2 regions of the Vibrio sp. DNB22_10_4 genome follow, and region 2 is predicted to be linked to the other one. Evidence: riboswitches for the same ligand, from Rfam matches in the RefSeq annotation. Region 2 holds a riboswitch; the other holds the start of a gene.
What was found. Region 2 has a riboswitch for lysine ahead of lysC (lysine-sensitive aspartokinase 3). Riboswitches for the same ligand answer to the same signal wherever they lie in the genome.

Region 1 (12,455 bases), on a different contig from region 2:
GGGCATTGGTTACTAAGCCTGCGTTCGCCATATCGTTGTCTAAACTGACAAGATAGCGATAGCACCAAAAGCAATAATCGTACTAAACGCAATAGTTGTGATTGTGAGTGCTAACTTTAGATCGTACTCCATAACCTCTCCTTTTGTAACATTTCAGTTACCATTGTGACACACATTTACAATCTTAAAATAACCACCTAAAAATTATGGCGTTAGAGTCACACTATGATTAAAACTAGTAGAAGAAATGTGATTTGAAAAACAGATATTCTGTTTAGGAGTAAGAAATGCGTTCATACCCTACTACTGGAGCCACCAAAACACTGACTCGTGTGATCGCCATCACCACTGCGGTTTTTATTAGCGTTCACTGCAATGCAACCATCATAGTGACCCCATTTATTGGTTACTCTTTGGGTGGCGGAGCTGAGACCGCAGACGGTACCAACTATGATATTTCTCCTTCCGCAAATTTGGCATTGGCTATCGAATTCCCGTTTCGAAATGGAAGAATGGGTGCTTTTTATTCAAGACAAGATTCCTCTCTCGATAACCTAAACCTTGATACTACAATCCAATACCTTCAGTTTCAGAGCAGTGCCGAGTATCAAATCGGAGAAAGTACTCAGACTTATATCGGTGCAGGATTAGGCGCCTCTCATACGTCAGGCCAGTGGACGAAATCTCACACAGGCTTTGCCGCCAGCATTTTTGGTGGGGTTGAATATTACCTAACCAAGAATCTAGCAATCAACGGACAGCTCCGCTGGCAAGGTACTGTTGTAAGTAACGATTCCGTTTCCATCTGTAATCTTCCTACTGAAGATCAGAGCTGCTTCATTGCCTTTAATACAAATTGGATGAATCAGGTGCAAACGAATCTAGGTTTGAGTGTCAAATTTTGAAGAGCTACAATCATCGCTAGTAAGCCGTTGTAAAAAAGCCTGCTTGATAGACCATACCAAGCAGGCTTTTTTGCAGCGATGAATCGTTACTTATGACGCTCTTTGAGCTTGTTCACTACATCATTCATCGATAAGCCTTGGTCTTGCAACAGCACCATCAAGTGATAGATAAGATCGGCAGATTCACAAACTAGTTCATCCTTGTCACCCGACGTTGCCGCAAGCGCGACTTCAACACCTTCTTCGCCCACTTTTTGCGATATACGTTTGGTGCCGCGGGCGTAGAGGCTCGCGGTATAAGAAGATTCCGGATCCGCATCTTTTCGAGCGGCAAGAAGTTGCTCAAGCTGATGAAGCCACACCATTTGCGACTCCTCTTGAGGATCGCCATCAAAGCACGTTGTTGTACCGGTGTGACACGTAGGACCGATTGGATCGACCTTAACAAGTAAGGTGTCATTGTCACAATCCAAAGAGATGTTCTTAAGCTGAAGGACATTTCCTGACGTTTCACCTTTAGTCCAAAGGCGAGATTTGGTACGTGAAAGGAAAGTGACTTGTTCGGTATCTAACGTTTTTTCAAGCGCGGCAGGGTTCATGTAACCCATCATCAATACTTGGCTAGATTGAAAGTCTTGGACGATCGCTGGAACCATACCGTCTACTTTTTCCCAGTCGATACGCTGTGTTAAATCGGCGGCTGTTTGGCTCATAATCTGATCTCCACACCTTGTTGTTTCAAATACTGCTTTAGCTCACCAATATTGATGATCTGCTTGTGGAATACCGATGCCGCGAGTGCGCCATCAACGTTAGTTTTCTGGTAGGCTTCGGCAAAGTGCTCCATAGCCCCCGCACCACCTGATGCGATAAGCGGTACGTTACACACTTCGCGCACCATATTGAGCTGCTCAATATCGTAGCCATTGCGGACGCCATCTTGGTTCATCATATTCAGAACGATTTCACCTGCACCGCGCTTTTGCACTTCCTGCACCCAATCACGGGTTTCCCATTTGGTCGCTTTAGTGCGCGCTTCATCGCCCGTAAACTGGTAAACCTGATACTTACCCGTCTCTTTGTCAAAGTACGAGTCGATACCCACAACGATACACTGCACGCCAAACTTATCCGCCAGATCGGTGATAAGCTCAGGGTTGGCAAGCGCAGGTGAGTTGATAGACACTTTATCTGCACCAAACTCAAGAATGCGCGCCGCGTCTTCTGCTGATTTAATACCACCAGCAACGCAGAAAGGGATATCAATCACTTCTGCAACACGCGCGACCCAGCTTTTATCAACAACACGGCCATCACTAGATGCAGTGATGTCATAAAAGACCAGCTCATCAGCACCCTCTTCCGCATAGCGAGCGGCTAAAGGTACGATGTCACCAATGATCTCGTGGTTGCGAAATTGAACACCTTTAACCACTTGTCCATCACGGACATCCAAACAAGGAATTATTCGCTTTGCCAGCATTGGAATGCCTCCTCTGCGGTAAATTTACCATCCAATAATGCACGGCCAACAATCACGCCAGACACGCCAGTGCCTTTCAGCGCTTCAATATCCGCTAGACTGCCAATGCCACCCGATGATTGGAATTGAACCTGTGGGTATTGCTTACATAGGTCAACATACAGCTCAACATTGCTGCCTGCTAGCGTGCCATCACGAGAAATATCCGTGCACAATACGTGCTTAAGACCCACTGTTAGGTAATCATCAATCAATGCTTCGATGGTGACGCCAGAGTCTTCTTGCCAACCAGAAATCGCTACTTTTCGAGTGCCGTTCTCATCGATATTAATATCCAGCGCAAGCACAATACGCTCAGCGCCGTATTTTTCCATCCAGCCTTTTACTAGCTCAGGCTGCTTAACGGCCGTAGAGCCAACCACGACACGCTGTGCACCCGCTTCTAGCAGGTCTACTACATCTTGTTCACTGCGAACGCCGCCGCCAATTTGAATGTTAGCCGGCGTACCCGCGAGCAATTTAGCGATAAGATCGAGCTGGCGTGCCGTCGTATCTTTAGCCCCTGTCAGATCAACAAGGTGCAGCCAGTTTGCACCAGCTTGGTGGTACAAGTTGAACTGATCAACAGGATCCACTTTGTACTCGGTCACTTGACCATAGTCGCCTTGGTAAAGACGTACTACTTGTCCTTCAATAAGGTCTAATGCAGGAATAATCACGTTTCAATCCTTCTGCCCCACTACCTTGTGAGGCGATAATGTGTCTGTTCTATTTAGTGCCTAGCTCGAGCTTGGCAAAACGGCGGTTATACCAGTTCTAAGAAGTTCTGAATCAGCTTTGAACCCGCTTTCGAAGAGCGCTCCGGGTGGAACTGCACGCCATAGTAATTACCGCTTTGAATTGCTGCGCTAAACGGCTTCCCGTAGTCACACTCTGCAATTGTGTAGTCGCCCACTGGCATACCGAAGCTGTGTACAAAATAGAAGTACTCACCCTCTTCAATTCCGGCAAAAAGTGGATTGCCTGGAGCCGCTTTCACGGTATTCCAGCCCATGTGAGGTAGTGGCAAATCACCCGTTTCTAAACGTCTTACTTCACCTTCACATAGACCTAGACACTCAACAAGCTCATCTGCCTTTTGGCCTTTCTCTTGAGAAAGCTTACCAAGTAGCTGCATCCCAAGACAAATCCCAAGCACGGGCTTTTCAACCTGCTTAACTAGCTCGATGAGGTTCCGCTCTTCTAGATTTTTCATCGCTTCACTAGCCGTGCCAACACCTGGTAGAAACAGTTTGTCTGCGGCTAAAACCACTTCTGGCTCTTTAGAGATAACCACTTGATAGCCAAGACGCTCAATCGCGAACTTCACCGAAGAAACATTAGCGCAGCCTGTATCGATAATGACAACATTTTGGGTGGTCATTACAAGACTCCTTTACTACTTGGTAGCTCATTGCCTTCCACTTTAATTGCTTGGCGAAGTGTGCGACCAAACGCTTTAAAGAGGCTTTCAATGATGTGGTGATCATTGTCACCAGAAGAAGATAGGTGCAGCGTACACGCTAGCGTATCTGTCAGTGAACGGAAGAAGTGCACCACCATTTCTGTCGACAGGTCACCCACTTGCTCACGAGAGAACTGTGCATCAAACTTAAGGTAAGGGCGGCCTGAAAGATCCAAACCACATTGCGCAAGACACTCATCCATTGGCAGGCTGAAACCAAAGCGGCCAATACCGCGTTTATCACCAAGCGCCTCTTTTAGCGCTTGACCTAGTGCCAGTGCCGTATCTTCAATGGTGTGATGATCATCAATGTGCAAATCGCCTTTAACGAGACACTTCATCTGGAAGCCACCGTGCGTTGCGATTTGATCCAGCATGTGATCAAAGAAGCCCATACCGGTAGAAATTTCGTTGCCGCCTGCTTCATCGAGGTTTACGAAAACTTTAATGTCGGTTTCTTTCGTGGTTCTTACCACTTCAGCTGTGCGCGCTTTCACCGTGAGATCTTTTAAGATCTGCTTCCAGCTCATCGTTTCAGGGTTGTACTGAATACCGCGAATCGCCATGTTTTCAGCAAGTTGTAGATCGGTGTGACGATCGCCAATCACTGCTGAGGTTTTAAAGTCCACTTTGCCGCTTTGTAGGTACTCTTTCACAAGACCCAGTTTAGGCTTGCGGCACGAGCAGTTGTCTTCGTCAAAGTGAGGGCAAATCAGCACATCATCAAACTTTACGCCCTGAGACTCAAAGATCTCCATCATCATGTTATGCGGGGCATCAAAGTCGGCTTGCGGGTAGCTGTCAGTGCCTAGGCCATCTTGGTTCGTCACCATCACTAGGCGGTAGCCTGCATCTTGCAGTGCTAGCAGGCTTGGGATGACGTATGGTTCAAGCTTCAACTTGTCTAGACGGTCAACTTGAAAGTCCACTGGCGGCTCGACAATTAACGTACCGTCGCGGTCAATAAATAAAATTTTCTGTTGGTTGCTCACTCTATAAATCCTTTTTCTATTGCACCAGTGCTTATGCGGCACTTTGTTCTAATTGGTTGCGGATGAATGCCAGAGTTTTTTCACACTCGTCGCGATTCCCTACACTGATGCGCACACAATTTTCGATGGGTGAATTACGCAAAATAATGCCGGTGTCCCATGCTGCTTTAAACAACGCATCACCATTTTCAAATTTGACCAGCAAGTAGTTGCCCCAGCCCTCAAATACCGTCACGCCCGGAATCGTTGATAGACCTGCCTGCAAATACGCGCGATTGGCATTGAGATCTAAAACTTGGAACTTAGCGCGGGCTAGGCCTTGTTCAGAGAGCGCTTGCTGGGCAATTTCCGCGACAGGAATTGGCACTGGGTAAGGTGCAATTACTTTAAGCAGCACGTTGATGAGCTCTTCATTTGCCAAAGTGAAACCGCAGCGAAGACCCGCTAGCGCAAACGCTTTAGACAGTGTGCGCAGAATCGCTAGGTTTGGATATTGAGCCAAAAGGTCAACCGTTGACGCTTCAGGACAAAAATCAATATACGCTTCGTCCATAACCACGATGGCTTTGTCTTTTGTCATCTCAAGAAGAGACACAATATCTTCTCGGTTAACTAAGTTGCCGGTCGGGTTATTTGGGCTACAAACGAACACCAACTTAACGCCATCTAACTTGGCTTCTATCTCTGGAAGATTAAGCTGCCAATCTGCGGTTAACGGTACGGTTTTACGCTCTACACCAATCGTTTCTGCACTGATGGCATACATGCCATAGGTTGGCGGACAATAGAGAATGCTGTCTTCACCTGGCTCACAGAAAGCGCGAATCAGCAATTCAATACCTTCATCGGCGCCACGTGATGTTAACGTTTGTTCTGGCTTAACACCTGCATAATTGGCATAGGCTTCAATAAGCTGCTTTGGCTGACATTCGCTGTAGCGATTAAGGCGAGCAAAGTCGGTTTTGTATTCATTATTGAATGGTGATTCATTGGCATTTAGCCAAATATCACCGCTACCGCCGATTCGACGCGCAGACAAATAAGGCGTCAGTTGTTGAACTTGCTTACGAGCTAATTTTTCCATCATTCACTCTCCCATCTACGCTTTTTGTGCGTTGAGCTTCTCTACACGAATCGTCACAGCACGTTTGTGGGCGTCTAGGCCTTCAGCTTCCGCCATAGTCACAACGGTAGGTGCCAAACCTAATAAGCCATCTGCCGTTAACTCTTGAACCGTCATGCGCTTTGAAAAGTCCGCCAAACCTAGACTTGAATAAGTGCGAGTGTAACCATAGGTCGGCAAAACGTGGTTGGTACCTGATGCGTAATCCCCCGCTGACTCAGGTGACCAATCACCCAAGAAAATAGATCCTGCATTATCCAACAAAGGCAGAAGTTCACGTGGGCTCTTAGTCTGAACAATCAGGTGCTCTGGGCCATAGTAATTGGAAATCGAAACGCATTGCGTCAACGACTCAGCAATAATAATTAAACTAGAGCCCAACGCTTTTTCAGCAATATCAGCACGAGATAGCTGTTTCAGTTGGCGCTTCACTGCTTCTGTTACCTGATCTGCAATGATTGGTGATGGTGTCACCAGTACCACTTGAGAATCTGGCCCGTGCTCAGCTTGACTCAGTAGATCCGATGCTACGAAATCTGCATCTGCCGTTTCATCGGCAATAACAAGAACTTCAGAAGGGCCAGCCGGCATGTCAATCGCCGCACCACGGAAATCGTTACTCACTTGGCGCTTCGCTTCAGTTACGTATGCGTTACCAGGGCCAAAGATCTTATCTACTTTAGATACAGTTTCTGTACCGTATGCCATAGCTGCGACCGCTTGGCCACCACCAACGTTATATACTTCATCGATTTTACACAGCTTCGCAACGTACAAAATCTCATCAGCAATGGGCGGAGGCGAACAAAGTACCACTTTGCGACATCCTGCAATCTGCGCTGGTACACCAAGCATCAAAACGGTAGATGGAAGCGGTGCACTGCCACCTGGAATATACAGACCGACTTTATTGATAGGTCGCGTTACCTGCTCACAAACCACACCAGGTTGTGTTTCCACACGCAGAGCTTCAGGACGCTGCGCTTTGTGAAACTTAGCAATATTGGAATACGCTTGCTCAAGTGCTTGCTTCATTTTTTCAGACAAGCGACCAGAAGCAGCTTCAATCTCATCAGCAGAAACGCGAATCGATTCAGGGCGTACACGATCAAACTTCTCGGTTAAGTCAAGAAGACCCTTGTCACCTTCACTGCGAACTTGATTTATAACCTCAGTCACTGCTGTCGTAATGTTTGCGCCTTCAGTAATTGCCGGGCGCTCAAGTACGGATTCTTGCTGAGATTGACTTAAGTGTTGCCAAACTACCGTTCTCATCGATTACCCCATCATCTTCTCAATTGGAAGGACAAGAATAGAGCTTGCACCCAGTTCTTTAAGCTGTTCCATCGTTTCCCAGAATAGGTTCTCAGTGCTCACTAGGTGAACCGCTACGCGCTCTTTGTCTGTCGATAGTGGCAAAACGGTTGGGTCTTCTGCACCGGGAAGCAATGATTTAATTTGCTCTAGTTTCTCAACTGGTGCGTGCAGCATGATGTATTTAGATTCTTTCGCCTGTTGAACACCTTGCATGCGAGTAAGAAGCTTGTCGATAAGTGCAAGTTTGTCGGCATCAAACTCACCCATACGTTGAATAAGCGTCGCTTTCGAGCGGAAAATGACTTCAGCTTCTTTTAGACCATTCGCTTCAAGCGTCGCACCTGTTGAAACTAAGTCTGCGATTGCGTCAGCAAGACCTGCACGCGGCGCAACCTCAACAGAGCCAGTTAGCATACATGCACTAAAGTCGACACCTTGCTCATCCATGTACGCTTTAAGAAGTTGTGGGTAGGTGGTCGCGATACGTTTACCAGCAAGATCTTGAGGGCCGTTGTATGTTTCGTCTTTATCAATGGCGATAGACAGACGGCAACCACCGAAATCTAGACGACGAAGCGTTTTGAACTCGTTTGCCTCTCCCAGTGCTTTACGGTCAAGGCGCACTTCTTCCAGCTCGTTCTCACCAATGAAGCCAAGATCGACAACACCATCCATAATCAAGCCAGGGATGTCATCATCTCGAACAAGCAGAAGATCGATTGGCATATTTAGTGAGTGTACAACAAGACGCTCACCCATTACGTTGAACTTAACACCACACTTTTTCAGTAGGTCTTGGCTCTCTTTACTTAGGCGACCCTTTTTCTGAATCGCAATTCTTAGGCGTTGTGTTTGCATTGCTGTATCCCTGTGCAAATTATTGATTTTGAAATTATAAAACGAAAAAACCCTCGGGAGCTTTGGTCTCCCGAGGGTTTCATTCTTTAAATCTTAAATCGAACCTCCGAGAGTTTTACCTAGCTCTCGGGTATGCAGACATCTCCCGAAAGACTAAGCTGGGTGATGGTAATGATGATGAATGTTCATATCAAAATTTTGCATACTTATTACTGGGTTCCTTTGTATCTGTACCCTCACACTAACTAAGCTCATGCCGATTTTCAACCCCTATTTTACAGATCGGGCTAATTTTTTTTCGTACTAGCTAATTAGTATGGAAATAACTGCACTTACTAGTTGCTCCTTTAGCAACAAACAAAAAAAAGGAGCCCATTTCATGGGCTCCTCGATAAATCAAATGATTTATTTATACACTCGCTTCCTTGGCCATTCTAGCCTTAGAAAGCGCGGACAGTACGAAACACACTGCGATAAACGTCACTGTAGCCGCCGCAAAAGAAATCGCGACTGAAGTTGTCATACCAAGCGTAATAAAGCCAACACAAGACACCAACGCAACAGAAAGCGCATATGGCAACTGCGTAGAGACGTGGTCAATGTGATTACAACGTGCACCTGTAGAAGAGAGAATCGTCGTATCTGAAATTGGAGAGCAGTGGTCACCGAACACTGAACCCGCTAGTACTGCGCCTAGCATTGGCAGCATCATAGCGATATCCGTTGCACCCGCCATGTCACCTGCGATTGGTAGCATGATGCCAAACGTACCCCAAGATGTACCAGTAGAGAACGCCATTAGGCCTGACAGCAGGAACAGGATGACTGGTAGCCAATGTACATTAATGTTGCCTTGAACGGTTGAAGAAAGGTACGCCCCCGTCTTCATGTCTCCGATAACAGAGCCGATGGACCATGCAAAGAATAGAATAAGAATGGCGCCGAACATAGATTTCGCACCAATCCACATCGTCGTTGCGATATCAGCTGCAGACAGCTTTTGTTTAACAACTGTAAATACTGCCGTTAGAAGACCTGCAGAGCCACCGTAAATAAGCGAAGTGCCTACATCAGTATTTTCAAACGCGCCAAGTAGGTTAAATGCAATATCATCCGCAGCCAGAGCTTGACCACCGGTGTAAATCATCGCAGCAATCATAGCGCCGATAAGAACTAAGATAGGAAGCACTAGGTCGGAAACAGAACCAAAATCGCTTTCTTTAATATCCAACTCTTCATTCAGCTCATGCGCTTCTTTCGCGTCGTTCTCTTTGTCTTTATCGAAGCCTAGACCTTGTTTCGCGTTCAGCTCATGCTTGCGCATTGGACCCACATCAAGTTGGAACCAGGCAACGGCAAACACCATCAAAAGAGCAAATACAGCGTAGAAGTTCATTGGAATAAGGCGAACGTAAGCACCAATTGCAGAGTATTCTGTAATGCCATGAGCAACCAAGATACCGCTAACGATAGTCATGATGTATGCACCCCAGCTTGACGCTGGCATTAGCACACACATTGGCGCAGCGGTAGAGTCAAGAATATAGGCTAGTTTCGCGCGTGATACGTAGAAACGGTCAGTAACAGGACGAGAGATCGCACCGACTGCTAGGCTGTTAAAGTAATCATCAACGAAAATAAATACGCCTAGAAATGCTGCCAGTAGCTTTGAACCACGCTTGCTTTTCACTCGAGCCTGCGCCCATTCAGCAAAAGCTTTGGTGCCGCCAGACAGCGTCAGCAACGCAGTCATCATGCCCAATAGCAACAAGAAGCCAACAATACTCATGTTCCAAGTATTTAGGCCGCCATCTTCAATAACCACACCCGAAACGGTGTCGAACACGTAACCTGCGGCGTTTACTGCAGAATAATCATTAAGTAAGAAGGCACCTAAAACGATACCAACACCCAGCGATAGTAAAACGCGACGGGTAATAATAGCCAGAGTCAATGCTACGATCGGCGGTAGCAGTGATAATGGTGATGTAGCAAAATCGATTAAATTCATGATCTTCAAAAACCAGTTTTTATTATGGTCAGAGATCTACTGCAGACATGCGTCAATAGACGAGAAGTCCAGACGCAAACGTTGAACTAAGCGAAAGGGAAGCGAACACTTCACCCAACCCTACAGTAGCGCTCCATAGTTTAACAATATAATAGACTATGGCAGTGTTGTTCCTTTCGAAGACAACCCCAGCGAGGAAGATTGATGGTCTTTTCTCACTTCGGCGACAATGCCTTTCATCATCGTTCATAGGTATCACCCCAACGATGGTTACTGATCATTATCGCGCCTCTACATCAAGAGAAATCATTCACTAGCCAGAGCGGCCAAAATAAAAGAATGTGCTTTCTCTTGCATTAGGTGCGAGCCATTGTACTTATGAAATCGTCAATTGCAACATGAATGATGTTGCAACTTGGTAAAGAATTGACTCACCTTGTAAACATCATAGTCTCAAAGCTATCTCGACGCTTTTTAGTAAAGAAAATCACATTTTTAGCGATTTATGCGACGTATTCCATATTGTTTTATAAACTCTTTCACGACATTGCGGTTATAAATACATCAATAGTAATTTGAATAATTACTTTATCTCTATTGATTCGCTCTACAAAACAGGCTCCTAGTACAATATGCAACAAAATCCAAAATTGTAGCGTCTTTTATGAAGAAAGATTCACAATTGAATCAATATTGCGTCAATCTTTCCTGAGCGTCAGGTTTTGAGCACGTTTATCATCTTCAATTATCAAGTTTTTGTAAGAATTCTTATTTTTATTGTTTTCACCCAATGAAAATATTGTCAATTTTAAATTTGATGTTTATTATTAATCGAAACCAAATAAATAACTCATGGGAATGTCATGTCTGAATTAACTAAAACTCTACTTAATATTCGTAGCCTGCGTGCATTTGCTCGTGAACTTACTCTTGAGCAACTGGAAGAAGCACTAGAAAAGCTAACAACTGTTGTTGGTGAAAGACAAGAAGCAGAAGCAGAAGAGCGTGAAGCGAAACAAGCTCGTGAAGCTAAGCTAACTGAATATGCGCAGATGATCGCTCAAGACGGCATTGACGTTGAAGACCTTATTGCTGCGCTTTCTGGTGAATCTAAAGGTAAAGCAAAGGCTAAGCGCGCTCCACGTCCTGCAAAATACAAATATGTAGATGCAACTGGCGCAGAAAAAACTTGGACAGGTCAAGGTCGTACACCTTCTGTTATCCAAGCAGCACTAGACGCAGGCAAATCTCTAGAAGAGTTTGAAATTTAATTCAAACTCCTTTAGTCATTTATAAAAAAAGCGCCAATAACTGGCGCTTTCTTTTTATCTTTCCCAATAAGCCTCTTCAAGGCTATCTTCTCTTTCAGGTAAACCTCTAGAAAGACGAGGTGAATGCTGAACCAATACCTCATAACTTGCTCGGTTCGAGTACTTACACACTTGTGAGAATGATGAATACGTCAAGAAAGTATGCTGGTGTTTGCTTGAGTTAGGTACATTTTCTTTATGGTATTTATTTGCCGCCATATCATGTAACAACGCAGACAACGCCGCATCACCCGCGCCATTGGTATTCTTAATCTTTTCTGGGCCGCCCATATAAGGCGCAATATGTGAATAGACTTTAATAGGATTATCACAGGCGTCTTTTACCGCTGGTCGACTAAATTCAAAACGATTGAATTCAGCAATACAACCAGGTAATAGAGGTAAACTCGTTTCACGTTTAGATGCATCTTCTGTATAACCCGCCATGTACAAACCGACAGGGCCAGCAGTACAAAGCACCAAATCAACCCAATCAAGCGCTTTATCTGAAGCTGCTAATGGATCTTTTTCTCCAGTGAGTGCTTCCGCTTCATCTTCATTCATTGCAACAACAGAAACATGCTGTTTCAAGAAGTCGCGCCAATATTCAGGGTCGTCCTGAATCACGAAGCGCGTACCGAGCGTTAATACAACTGGAACATTATATTTCTTGGCGTATTCGATTGCTTGCATTGTTGCTTCTGGCATTGGGTCGCCATCTTTACAACGCACCAAATACGCGGTTAAAACCAAAGCCGACGCTTTTTTGAAGATTTTTTCAGGAATACTATCCGCACGAAGTTGGTTCATCTGCCCTTCACTGATTGCGAAAGTACGCTCACCATCTTCGGTAATCAAGGTAAAGCAGCGGCCAATTGCACCTTCTACACCTTGAAGATAATTAAGATCCATTCGGCTAGACGTATTACACAGATAGCGGTAACCATAGCTA
Region 2 (12,455 bases):
CGGGTTCGAGTCCCGTCCACTCCGCCACTTATTAGAAAACCCGATGCGAAAGCGTCGGGTTTTTTATTATCTAAAATTTGGTTGCTTCCTTTTTAAAGGAAGTCGAGTCCCGGTTGATGGCAACCCCCGCCACTCCGCCACTTATACTAAGCCCTAGACTGGGCGTCCCCGTCGAAAGACTAGGGCTTTTTTACGTCTTTAGCTTTTTGAAGCTCAATCCAATAGATGCAAAAAAGGCGGTATTTCTACCGCCTTTGTTTAATGTTTATCGTCTATTCAAACAAATCTTCGTGCAATGCTTTTACTGCATCCTTCGCTTCGCCTTCGTCTAGAAGGAAGCAAAGGTTGTGAGGGCTAGCGCCGTAGCAAATCATGCGGATATTGAAGCTGTCTAGAGTATCGAATACTTCCGCTGCCGAGCCTTTGGTTTCGCTCATGTTGTTGCCGATTAGTGCAACAAGGCTGAGCCCTTGTTTTACTTCAACAGTACAAAGCTGCTCCAGCTCTTGCTGTGCTTCAAGTGGGAGCTCTGGCGCGCCGCCACCGGTATCTGTTTGGTCAAGAGTCAACGAGACGCTGACTTCAGACGTCGTCACGAGATCTACAGAAATCTTGTGCTTGGCAAGCACAGTAAACACGTTTGCCAAGAAGCCATAGGCTTGGAACATGCGAGGGTTTCGCAGTGTTACCATGGTTTGGTTATTGCGTAGAGCTAGCGCGCGGAATAGAGGCGCGCTCTCTACCGTTTGTCGTACCCAAGTGCCGCCTTCTTGTGGCGCTTTTGATGAACCAACAAAGACTGGGATTTGATGACGCAGTGCAGGTAGTAGTGTTGAAGGGTGCAGGATCTTGGCACCGAAATTCGCCATCTCAGAGGCTTCACTGAAGCTGATCTCTGGGATTGGACGAGCGTTTGGTGCAATGCGTGGGTCAGTAGTGTAGATGCCTGGTACATCTGTCCAGATTTCCAGACCTGCAGCTTCTACGGCTTCAGCAATCAGTGCTGCGCTGTAATCACTACCGCCACGACCTAGTGTGGTAGTCTCGCCATCTTCATCTGAACCGATGAAGCCCTGCGTAACTACAACGTGTTGCTTGCAAAGCGGAACCAGCTTCTCGCTAGCTGCTGCTTTGGTCGCTTCGATATTGGGTTCTGCTTTACCGTAATCACTGTCAGTCTTAAGCGCTTCACGAATATCAAAACGTACGGCATCTATGCCACGCTCTTGCATTAAGCGAGTAAGAATGTGCGTTGACATACGCTCGCCACATGCCACTAGGTGATCGGTCAGCTTTGGAGTCGCGGCAATGCATGCCGCTTCAGAAAGCGTCGCTACCTTTTCAATTAAAGCGTCAACACGCGCTTCAATAGAGCTGACGTCATTGAGCTTTGACATAATGTCAGTATGGATATCGCGAAGTTTGCTTATTAGCTCGGCACGATGAGTTTCGTCTTTAACGCCGTTAGCGAGCTCAACCAAGATGTTGGTCACGCCTGAGCAAGCGCTACTCACCACCAATTTGGTTTGCGGGTTATTTTCGATGATTTCGGCACAACGGCTCATGGCTTCGAAGTTGGCGACGCTTGTTCCGCCAAATTTAGCTACATTGAATGCGCTCACAGTGTTTCTCCAGGACTTCCAGTTTAAAGTTTAAGGTTGGTAACCCAACATCCGATGTTTGAAGAGAGAAATAGAGCAGAGGAATCTGAATATTAGAATAGACCTCAGAAGCTCTTCACCAAATATTGGTGACAGTTAAAGGGATTCAGCCCGTTTAACCGACAAACTAAATCCGACAATTTTAGTTCATCTCGGCACTGCTCCCCATGAGTGAATTGTATTGAAGTTGCGGCTTCACAAATCACTTGCCTGGGCAATGCTCCTCTTCCGCTGTAGTATCGAGAACGTCAATGAAAACGATTGGCTACAGATAGTGTGTTTATTCAACGTTTTTGCGTGTCAAAAGTCAATGGATGTTTATGCATTTCACATGAAAAACTTGAGTGGTTGGATGTTGCAAAAATGTTGTTTTTTCGCCATTGTAGATCGCATTAACGTCCAACGTGATGTTTTTCCCTACAACTACAATAACCTAATAGGATAACTGTCCATGACCATTTCAAGCTTTGTGCCCCCTCACCGAACCCTAATGGGACCTGGCCCATCTGATATCTATCCGCAAGTATTGCAAGCATTGAGCCGTCCAACGATTGGCCACCTTGACCCGCTATTTATCGGTATGATGGATGAGCTGAAAGTGCTGCTAAAATATGCATTCCAAACTGAGAACGAGTTTACAATCGCGGTTTCTGCTCCCGGTAGTGCAGGCATGGAGACTTGCTTTGTAAACTTAGTCGAGCCAGGTGATAAGGTTATCGTGTGCCGCAATGGTGTGTTTGGTGAGCGCATGCGTGAAAATGTGGTTCGCTGCGGCGGCGAGCCGATTGTTGTGGATGATGAGTGGGGAGCACCTGTTTCGGTGTCTAAAGTCGAACAGGCGATTGCTGAACATCCCGATGCGAAGATCCTTTCGTTTGTGCATGCTGAAACCTCTACAGGCGCAGTGAGTGATGCGAAGGTGCTAGGTGCGCTTGCTAAGCAGCACAACATGCTATCTATCGTGGATGCAGTGACCTCGCTCGGTGGTGTGCCGCTTTTAGTCGATGAGTGGCAGTTGGATGCAGTGTACTCTGGTAGCCAGAAGTGCCTCTCTTGTGTTCCTGGTTTGTCACCAGTAACCCTGTCCCCTGCAGCTATTGAAGTGATTAAGTCTCGACGAGCACCTGTTCAGAGTTGGTTCTTGGATCAGAGCTTGGTGTTAGGTTACTGGAGTGGGGAAGGTAAGCGCAGTTATCATCACACGGCGCCAGTAAACAGCCTTTACGCGCTTCATGAGTCATTGGTACTTTTGAAAAATGAAGGTCTAGAGAATGCATGGCAGCGCCATAAAGATATGCATATGCTGCTGCGTGAAGGGTTGGAAAACCTAGGTCTGAGCTTTGTGGTTGAAGAGAAAAGTCGTCTACCACAACTTAATGCTGTTTATCTTCCAGAAGGCGTGGATGATGCCGCAGTAAGATCGCAGCTTTTAGAAGAATACAACCTTGAGATCGGTGCGGGTCTTGGTGCGCTCGCAGGAAAAGCATGGCGTATCGGTTTGATGGGTTATGGAGCCAGAAGAGAGAACGTTGCGCTTTGTTTGAAGGCGCTTGAGACTGTGTTGAAGTAGTCTTTGTAACTCTAGATAACTGACGTCAAACCCTGTCCACTGACGTTGAAAACAAAAAAAGCCGAGAGTATTACCACTCTCGGCTTATGTTTTTAGGTTTACTAATTATAGCGCAGCAATAGTTTGCTTTTGCTCTTCAAGTTTAACTAGCGTTTCTTTGTAGCCTTCTAGCTTCTCACGCTCTTTAGCAACAACCGCTTCAGGCGCTTTTGCTACGAAGCCTTCGTTGCCTAGCTTACCTTCGATACGCTTGATCTCGCCTTGAGTTTTAGCGATCTCTTTCGCTAGACGATCTAGCTCAGCATCTTTGTCGATCAGACCTGCCATTGGGATCATCAGCTCTGATTTACCAACCAGTGCGGTTGCACATGCTGGTGTCTCTTCGCCTTCTGCCAGTACCTTGATGCCTTCTAGTTTAGCAAGCGAAGCGAGTACTGCTTTGTTTGCTTCTAGGCGCGCTGCGTCTTTCTCATCAGCAACTTTTAGCATCACGTCCAGACCTTTGCTTGGTGCAATGTCGTATTCTGCACGAAGGTTACGGATGCTAGTGATGAATGCTTTCACCCACTCGATGTCATCAAGCGCTTCTTGGTTGAAGTTAGCTTCTTCAAACTGAGGCAGAGCTTGAAGCATGATTGTGTCGCCTTCAACACCGTCTACTAGCGGCTTCACGCTTTGCCAGATAGTTTCAGTGATGTATGGCAGTACTGGATGAGCTAGACGAAGCGTCTTCTCAAGTACTGTGATCAGCGTGCGACGCGTACCACGTTGCTGAGCTTCGTTGCCTTTCCAAAGAACCGGCTTCGTGAGCTCTAGGTACCAGTCACAGAATTGGTTCCAGATGAACTCATAGATAGTGTTCGCTGCCATGTCTAGACGGTAGTTGTCTAGGTGAGCATTAAACTCTTTTGCTGCTAGTTCAAATTGAGACTCGATCCACTTGTCTGCTAGTGAATACTCGATGTCACCTTCGCCGAAGCCACAATCTTGGTCTTCAGTGTTCATCAGTACGTAACGGCTTGCATTCCACAGCTTGTTACAGAAGTTACGGTAACCTTCAAGGCGCTTCATATCCCAGTTGATATCGCGACCTGTAGACGCCATTGCTGCAAGAGTGAAGCGAAGTGCGTCGGTACCGTAAGGTTCAATGCCATCTTCGAATGTCTTACGTGTGTTCTTTTCAATCTTCTTCGCTAGTTGAGGCTGCATCATGTTACCAGTGCGCTTCTCAACCAAAGACTCTAGGTCAATACCATCAATCATATCGATTGGATCAAGTACGTTACCTTTCGACTTAGACATCTTGTCGCCGTTCTCGTCACGGATTAGACCAGTAACGTAAACCGTCTTAAATGGTACTTGTGGCTTACCATTTTCATCTTTACAGAAGTGCATGGTCATCATGATCATGCGTGCAACCCAGAAGAAGATGATGTCGAAACCGGTGACCAGTACATCTGACGGGTGGAAAGTTTTCAGATCATCTGTATTTTCTGGCCAGCCTTGTGTGCCGAATGTCCAAAGTGCTGAAGAGAACCAGGTATCCAGTACATCGTCGTCTTGGCGCAGTACGACAACAGGAGCTAGACCGTTCTTCTCACGAACTTCTTCTTCAGTGCGACCTACGTAAACATTACCGTCATTGTCGTACCATGCAGGGATACGGTGACCCCACCATAGCTGACGAGAGATACACCAGTCTTGAATGTCGCGCATCCAAGAGAAGTACATGTTTTCGTATTGCTTAGGTACGAACTGGATTTCGCCGTCTTCAACCGCTTTGGTCGCTGTTTCAGCAAGAGGTGCAGTGCGAACGTACCATTGGTCAGTTAGCATTGGCTCGATAACCACGCCGCCACGGTCACCATAAGGGACGGTTAGGTCGTGATCTTTGATCTCTTCAAGAAGACCCAGTTCTTCTAACTCTGCTACGATTGCTTTACGAGCAGCAAAGCGCTCCATGCCGTGGTATTTCGCTGGAAGCTCTGTTGCGTATGCATCGCATGCTTCACCGTTGGTGTTAAATACTTCAGCGGCGTCACGAATATTCGCATCGAAGGTTAGGATGTTGATCATCGGTAGTTGATGACGTTTACCTACTTCGTAGTCATTGAAGTCGTGTGCTGGCGTGATCTTCACACAACCCGTGCCTTTTTCCATATCGGCATGCTCATCACCCACGATAGGGATGCGGCGATCAACGATAGGAAGCAGGATTTCTTTGCCGATAAGATCTTTGTAGCGTGGATCTTCTGGGTTTACGGCAACACCAGTATCACCAAGCATGGTTTCTGGACGAGTTGTTGCAACAACGATGTAGTCTTTGCCTTCAGCGGTTTTAACGCCATCCGCTAGTGGGTAGCGGAAGTGCCACATGTGGCCTTTTTTGTCTTTGTTTTCTACTTCTAGATCTGAGATTGCAGTGTGCAGTTTTGGATCCCAGTTAACCAGACGCTTACCGCGGTAGATGAGGTCGTCTTCGTATAGGCGAACAAATACTTCTTGAACGGCGTTCGACAGGCCGTCATCCATAGTAAAGCGCTCACGATCCCAGTCTACAGAAGCACCTAGGCGACGAAGCTGTTTGGTGATAGTGCCACCAGACTCGCCTTTCCATTCCCAGATTTTGTCGATGAACGCATCACGACCGTAATCGTGCTTAGTTTTGCCTTCTTCAGCAGCAATCTTGCGCTCAACAACCATTTGCGTTGCGATACCCGCGTGGTCGGTACCTACCTGCCAAAGCGTGTTTTTGCCTTTCATGCGCTCAGCACGGATCAGAGTATCCATGATGGTATCTTGGAAAGCGTGACCCATGTGTAAGCTACCAGTGACGTTCGGTGGCGGGATCATGATGCTGTATGATTCTTTAGATGTGTCACCGTGTGGCTTAAAGTAGCCTTTCTCTTCCCAAGTCTGGTACAGAGCTTGTTCGATAGATTGTGGGTTATATGTCTTTTCCATAGCTTTCTGGATACTTACTTTAATCTGTGAAAGAAATTTGCCAAACCTTATAAATAAACGCAGATAGAATCACGCTTACTTATAAGGATTGACCTTGATTAGGATTCTGAATGTTGAATCTCAATGGTTTGTAGCTGATAGCCCGCTTGACGGTAAATTTTATACCTTTCTCGCGCAACTTGCTTAGCTTTTTCTTCGCAAGGGACGAAGTCTACCACTTGACCAAAGGAGTTCGCAAAGGTTGCGTGACTATTGGCCATATTTATTACCAATTGACGGTTCCAACTGGGTTTAAGGCCCTCAAAACCAATTTCAACAGGCGTGCCATTCTTGGGACCTTCGCCCACCAAATTATGAGCGATGAACTGCTCAGGTGAGACTTGCCAGAAGAGTTCTGCTACCGCTTCTGCGTGCTGTCTATCGGTGCAATTGATGTAGAGCTTGGCACCTTGTCCTACGAAATGACGACTGAGAAAGTGCACATAAGCAAACCAGCCTTGCTGTGTCGCTTGTTCGGAGTCTTCTCCAATAATGTAGAACGTTGCAGTATTCATATCGTGACTTCTGTATACAAAAGATTTGCTGGTGCCCAAAACTAAAAAAGGGCCTTGCGGCCCTTTTTTTGATTACTCTTCAGTCTCTTGGCCACTGCGGTTAAGCAAGAATTGGACAAGCATTGAGACTGGACGGCCGGTAGAGCCTTTCGCTTTACCCGACTTCCATGCTGTACCCGCGATATCTAGGTGAGCCCAGTGGTACTTCTTCGCAAATCGCGATAGGAAGCAGCCAGCTGTAATAGTGCCGCCAGGACGGCCGCCGATGTTTGCCATGTCTGCAAACGGGCTTGCTAGCTGTTCTTGGTACTCGTCAGCCATAGGTAGACGCCAAGCGCGGTCACCCGCTTGCTCAGAAGCATTAACTAGCTCGTGAGAAAGTGGGTTGTGGTTAGAGATAACGCCGCTGATGTGGTGACCTAGAGCGATCACACAAGCGCCTGTTAGCGTAGCCACGTCAACCACACACTCTGGCTCATAGCGCTCTACATACGTCAGTGCGTCACACAGTACCAGGCGGCCTTCAGCGTCAGTGTTTAGCACTTCAACCGTTTGACCTGACATGGTAGTTAGGATGTCGCCTGGACGGTAAGCGTTGCTACCTGGCATGTTTTCACAGCCCGCAAGGATACCAATAACATTGATAGGCAGGTTTAGCTTCGCAAGTGCTTTCATGGTACCCATTACAGATGCCGCACCACACATGTCGTACTTCATCTCATCCATGCCCTCACCAGGCTTAAGTGAGATACCGCCTGAATCGAAAGTCAAACCTTTACCAACCAAAACAATCGGCTTTGCTTCGGACTCTGGGTTGCCCTTGTACTCCATGATAGACATCATAGATTCATTTTTAGAGCCACGACCTACCGCTAGGTAAGAGGTCATGCCCAGTTTTTCCATCTCTTGCTCACCGATGATCTTAGTCGTTACGGTTTCGTAATCATCGGCAAGACGACGAGCTTGAGAAGCAAGGTAAGCTGGATTCGCAATGTTTGGTGGCATGTTGCCAAGATCTTTGGATGTTTTCACGCCTGATGCAATCGCTAGACCGTGGGCAATCGCTTTTTCGCCTAGGTTTAGTTCACGGCGAGTTGGTACGTTAAATACCAGTTTGCGAAGTGGACGGCGAGTTTCTGGCTTGCTGCTCTTAAATTGATCGAAGGTATAAAGACCATCTTTGGTCGCTTCCACAGCCTGACGCACTTTCCAATACGTGTCGCGGCCTTTAACGTGAAGCTCAGTTAGGAAGCAAACGGCTTCCATTGAACCTGTTTCGTTCAGCGTGCTGATGGTTTTTTGGATAATTTCTTTGTATTGACGCTCGCCAAGCTCGCGTTCTTTACCACAACCAACAAGAAGCACACGCTCCGACAGTACTCCAGGTACTTGGTGCAAAAGAAGCATTTGGCCTGGCTTACCTTCAAGGTCGCCACGGCGAAGCAGTGAGCTGATATAGCCATCACTGATTTTGTCCAGTTGCTCTGCAACTGGAGAGAGACGACGTGGCTCAAAAACGCCAACTACGATGCAAGCACTGCGCTGCTTCTCTGGGCTGCCACTTTTTACACTAAACTCCATGCGTACTCCTACATCCTAAAGACAAATAGAACTAAATGTTAGATAATCGATTATTAGTGTTTGAATTTTATGTGCCAGTTCGGCCTATAATCTAAAGATAAGAATCGATCAAAAAAGTAAAAAATAAAAGGTTTATCCGAAAACTATAGCGATTCAATCAAAAAAACAAGTTTTGTATAGGTGTTTTCACTGTGATTATTGTTAGATATTTGATCAGAGAAACAGTTAAGAGCCAATTAGCTATCTTTTTAGTGCTCTTTCTCGTGTTTTTCAGTCGTCAATTTATCCAAGTGCTTGCTGATGCGTCGGATGGAGATATTCCCGCCGGGTTGATTATGACGTTGGCGGGGATCAGCATGCCAACCATGGGGCTGTTAATGTTCCCACTGAGTATCTATATCGGTATTTTGGTGACATTTGGCCGTCTTTACGCCGAGAGTGAAATCACGGTCATGAACGCGACCGGCATTGGTAATAAATTTTTGATCCGTGCGGCGATGTATCTGGCGGTGATCACTACGTCTTTAGCGGCATTTAATGCATTTTGGCTAGCACCTTGGACTCAAGAGCAAGAAGTGCAGATCCGTGAAAAACTGGCTTCGGAAAACTCAGTTGAGCTCATTCAAACGGGTAGCTTCCAGCGCACGCCAGATGGTTCTTCTGTGGTGTTTATCGACGATATTCGTGATCGTAAACTCGATAACGTATTTGTCGCGCAGCTTAGTCCGAGAGATTCAGTGTTGCCGAGCGTGATTGCTGCTCAATCCGGCGAAGTGAAAGAGTTGAGCGATGGCAGGCAGGTTATCGCTTTGTATGACGGTACGCGTTATGAAGGCGTGCCTACACGCCTAGAGTATATGATAACGGAGTTTTCTGAGTATGAAGGGGTGATTGGCCAGCGTGAAGTGCAGCCAAGAGGTCGTTCATGGATGGCGATTCCAACGCTGGATTTGCTCTCTGATCCCGCGCCTAAAGCGCAAGCAGAGCTTCATTGGAGACTATCCCTGGTGGTGTGTATTCCATTGCTGACCATGCTGGTGGTACCGCTGTCAGCGGTGAACCCAAGGCAAAGTAAGTTTGCCAAGATGGGGCCGGCGATATTCGTTTATTTCGCTTACTTTATGGCGATCAGTGCGATGAAATCGGCACTAGAAGATGGCGCATTCCCAACCTACATTGGTCTGTGGCCGGTGAATTTTGCCTTGTTGGTCGCAGCGATTAGTGTCAATACTTGGGATACCGTACCTGTGAGACGAGTCCGAGAAAAGTGGCGTCGCAAAAGACGCGGTAAGCCGCAAGAGGTAGCGTAAACGTGTTTCGAATTTTAGATGTCTATGTTGGCCGAACCATTATTACCACTATCTTGTTGGTACTGTCGGTGTTTGTTGGTTTGTCGGCGGTGATCAAGTTTGTCGAGCAACTGCGCTCTGTTGGTGAAGGTAGCTATGACATGCTGGCGGCCATGTACTTTGTACTGCTAGGTATGCCACGTGATGTGGAGCTGTTCTTCTCCATGGCTGCGCTGCTTGGCTCGCTTATTGGTCTTGGTATGTTGGCCAGCAGCTCTGAGCTTGTGGTCATGCAAGCAGCGGGCATTTCCAAAATGCGCATCGGCTTTTCGGTGCTAAAGACCGCAGTACCTTTAATGCTCGCGGTGATGGCGCTTGGAGAGTGGGGGGCTCCTACCACCCAGCAAATGGCTCGTGATCTAAGGATGCAGTCTATTACTGGGGGCAGTATTGTCTCAGTGCGAAATGGGGTTTGGGCGCGCGATGCCAATGACTTTATATTTATCTCTAAGGTTGATGGCGAATCTATTTATGGCTTGAATCTGTGGCGCTTCGATACTGATAAGCACTTGGTGACAACAATATACGCCGATCGCGCAGACTATCTGGGTAATAACAGCTGGCAGATGCACGACATTCAGGTGACGGACATGTCTGACAGCGTCGCACTGAGTAAAGAGACCATCGATAGCCAAGAGTGGCAAACATCGCTAGTGCCTGACAAGTTAGCGATTGTGACGGTTGATCTAAATGAGCTGCCGTTGAGTGGACTTTGGGATTATACCCAATACCTAAAAGACTCTGAGCAAGATGCGTCACGCTATGAACTGGCCTTTTGGCGTAAGGCAACGCAGCCTATATCGGTGGCTGTAATGATGTTGATGGCGCTCTCTTTCGTCTTCGGTCCACTGCGCAGTGTGACTATGGGTGCGCGGATCTTATCGGGTGTAATAGCGGGTTTTACCTTCTATATTTCTAGTGAGTTCTTTGGTCCGGTGAGTTTGGTGTATGGCATGTCACCGCTGTTTGGTGCCCTGGGGCCGAGCCTAGTGTTCCTCACCATTGCATTGCTGTTGTTAAGAAGAAAGTTATAGATAAAAAAAGAAGGCTCCGATGGAGCCTTCTTTTTTATGCAATCATGATAGTGGCGAGACCTAAGAATACCGAGAGGCCAACGACATCGGTGATGGTCGTCAGTGCCATACCGCCGGCTAGTGCTGGGTCGATGTTCATCTTCTTGAGTAGAATAGGGATGGTTACCCCTGCGACACCAGCAACAAGTAAGTTTGTCATCATCGCAGCTGAAATAATGCCGCCAAGCATCCAATCACCTTTCCATGCAACGACGATACCACCTATGATCAACGCCCAAAGGATCCCGTTAAGAAAACCTATCGCTGCTTCTTTTAAGAGTAACTCTCTACGGTTACTTTCGCCAATGTGACCCAATGCTAAGCCGCGGATCACCAGTGCCACTGTTTGGTTACCAGCGACACCACCCATAGATGGCACTATGGTCATCAATACTGCGATGGCGGCCATTTGCTCAAGAGTAGCCTCAAACATGTTGGACACCGAAGCCGCGGCAAGCGCAGCCAGTACATTAGCGCCAAGCCAAACACTGCGTCGTCTAGCGGATTTTACCACTGGAGCGAATGTGTCTTCGTCATCGTCCATCCCCGCCATGCTCATCATGGAGTGTTCAGCGTCTTCACGAATGATGTCGACTACGTCATCGATGGTAATGCGACCGACAAGGTGGTGGTCACTATCCACTACCGGTGCGGATACCCAGTCACGGCGTTCAAATAATGAGGCGACATCGGAATCGCTGGTTTCAACATGGATAGCTTCATCGGCGTCATCCATTACGTCACTGACTTTGATATCAGGCTGAGTGGTTAACAAAGTGGTCAGAGAAAGGTGACCAATCAGCATATCTTCTTCATCAATAACATAGAGCGCATCGGTAGCCTCTGGTAGCTCGCCTTTCATGCGCAGATAACGTAGAACTACATCGACATCAACATCACCACGAATGGTGATAACGTCGGTATTCATGATACCGCCGGCGGTATCCTCAGGATAAGAAAGGGCGGTCTCAACGCGCAAGCGATCTGCCGTGTCCATTTGCGATAGGACTTCACGGGAAACATCGTCAGGAAGGCTACGAAGGACATAAGCCACATCATCGGTGTCCATGCCTTCAGTCGCTTCAGCAAGCTTCTCTGGCGCCATTTTCGAGACTAAGGCATCTTTAACATCCTCGTTAAGTTCATCGAGGATTTCGCCGTAATCTTCAGGGTCAGTCAGCTGCCACAATACCTCACGGCTTTTGCGTGGTGAGGCCTCTAAAAGATGGGCAATATCTTCAGGCTCCATGTCCTGAAGTTGTCTACGAACGAATACGAAGCGGCCGTTTTCCAGCGCTTCTGTGACTTCTTGGAGGGTTTGGTGAGCTTGATCGAATTCTATTTGCTCTGCCATGGATGCCCCCTACACTCAACTGCTTGTTAATGTACTGAATAGTAGCCTAATTCTGCTTGTTAATTAATAACAAGTTATCAATGGCGAGAAAGTTTTTTGTCTGAAGTAGGCTAGGGAAGGAGGTTACTCGTCTTCGTCGAACCGGTGTTCGACCAAATCACAGACGGCATTGAGTGCTGCTTCAGCCTGAGAACCTGTTGCTTTGATGGTGATGTTCTCACCTTGCGCTGATTCAAGCATCAATAATCCCATCACGCTATCAGCTGTGGCTTCTTTCTGTTCGTGGTTACAGATGGTCACTGTTGCATCAAAGCTCTGCGCTAACTCAACCAGTTTGACCGCTGCGCGG

Region 1: it holds a riboswitch for lysine, as region 2 does, so the genes downstream of both, ACVA6Q_RS13355 (Na+/H+ antiporter NhaC family protein) here and lysC (lysine-sensitive aspartokinase 3) in region 2, are expected to answer to the same signal.

The regions. Positions count from the first base shown of each region.
Region 1 covers NZ_JBNNXW010000004.1:125,718-138,172, forward strand. The annotation lists gene ACVA6Q_RS13300 (patatin-like phospholipase family protein) at 1-31, opposite strand, end outside; gene cydH (cytochrome bd-I oxidase subunit CydH) at 40-132, opposite strand; gene ACVA6Q_RS13310 (outer membrane protein) at 288-905, shown strand; gene hisIE (bifunctional phosphoribosyl-AMP cyclohydrolase/phosphoribosyl-ATP diphosphatase HisIE) at 992-1,618, opposite strand; gene hisF (imidazole glycerol phosphate synthase subunit HisF) at 1,615-2,388, opposite strand; gene hisA (1-(5-phosphoribosyl)-5-[(5-phosphoribosylamino)methylideneamino]imidazole-4-carboxamide isomerase) at 2,370-3,107, opposite strand; gene hisH (imidazole glycerol phosphate synthase subunit HisH) at 3,194-3,811, opposite strand; gene hisB (bifunctional histidinol-phosphatase/imidazoleglycerol-phosphate dehydratase HisB) at 3,811-4,884, opposite strand; gene hisC (histidinol-phosphate transaminase) at 4,916-5,968, opposite strand; gene hisD (histidinol dehydrogenase) at 5,984-7,282, opposite strand; gene hisG (ATP phosphoribosyltransferase) at 7,286-8,182, opposite strand; His leader region at 8,224-8,360, opposite strand; gene ACVA6Q_RS13355 (Na+/H+ antiporter NhaC family protein) at 8,592-10,193, opposite strand; lysine riboswitch at 10,312-10,495, opposite strand; gene ACVA6Q_RS13360 (H-NS family histone-like protein) at 11,057-11,464, shown strand; gene ACVA6Q_RS13365 (inosine/guanosine kinase) at 11,519-12,455, opposite strand, start outside.
Region 2 covers NZ_JBNNXW010000021.1:29,633-42,087, reverse strand. The annotation lists gene lysC (lysine-sensitive aspartokinase 3) at 273-1,622, opposite strand; lysine riboswitch at 1,723-1,897, opposite strand; gene ACVA6Q_RS23360 (pyridoxal-phosphate-dependent aminotransferase family protein) at 2,113-3,231, shown strand; gene ACVA6Q_RS23355 (valine--tRNA ligase) at 3,337-6,195, opposite strand; gene ACVA6Q_RS23350 (DNA polymerase III subunit chi) at 6,294-6,749, opposite strand; gene pepA (leucyl aminopeptidase) at 6,822-8,330, opposite strand; gene lptF (LPS export ABC transporter permease LptF) at 8,522-9,640, shown strand; gene lptG (LPS export ABC transporter permease LptG) at 9,643-10,713, shown strand; gene mgtE (magnesium transporter) at 10,748-12,106, opposite strand; gene ACVA6Q_RS23325 (HPr family phosphocarrier protein) at 12,230-12,455, opposite strand, start outside.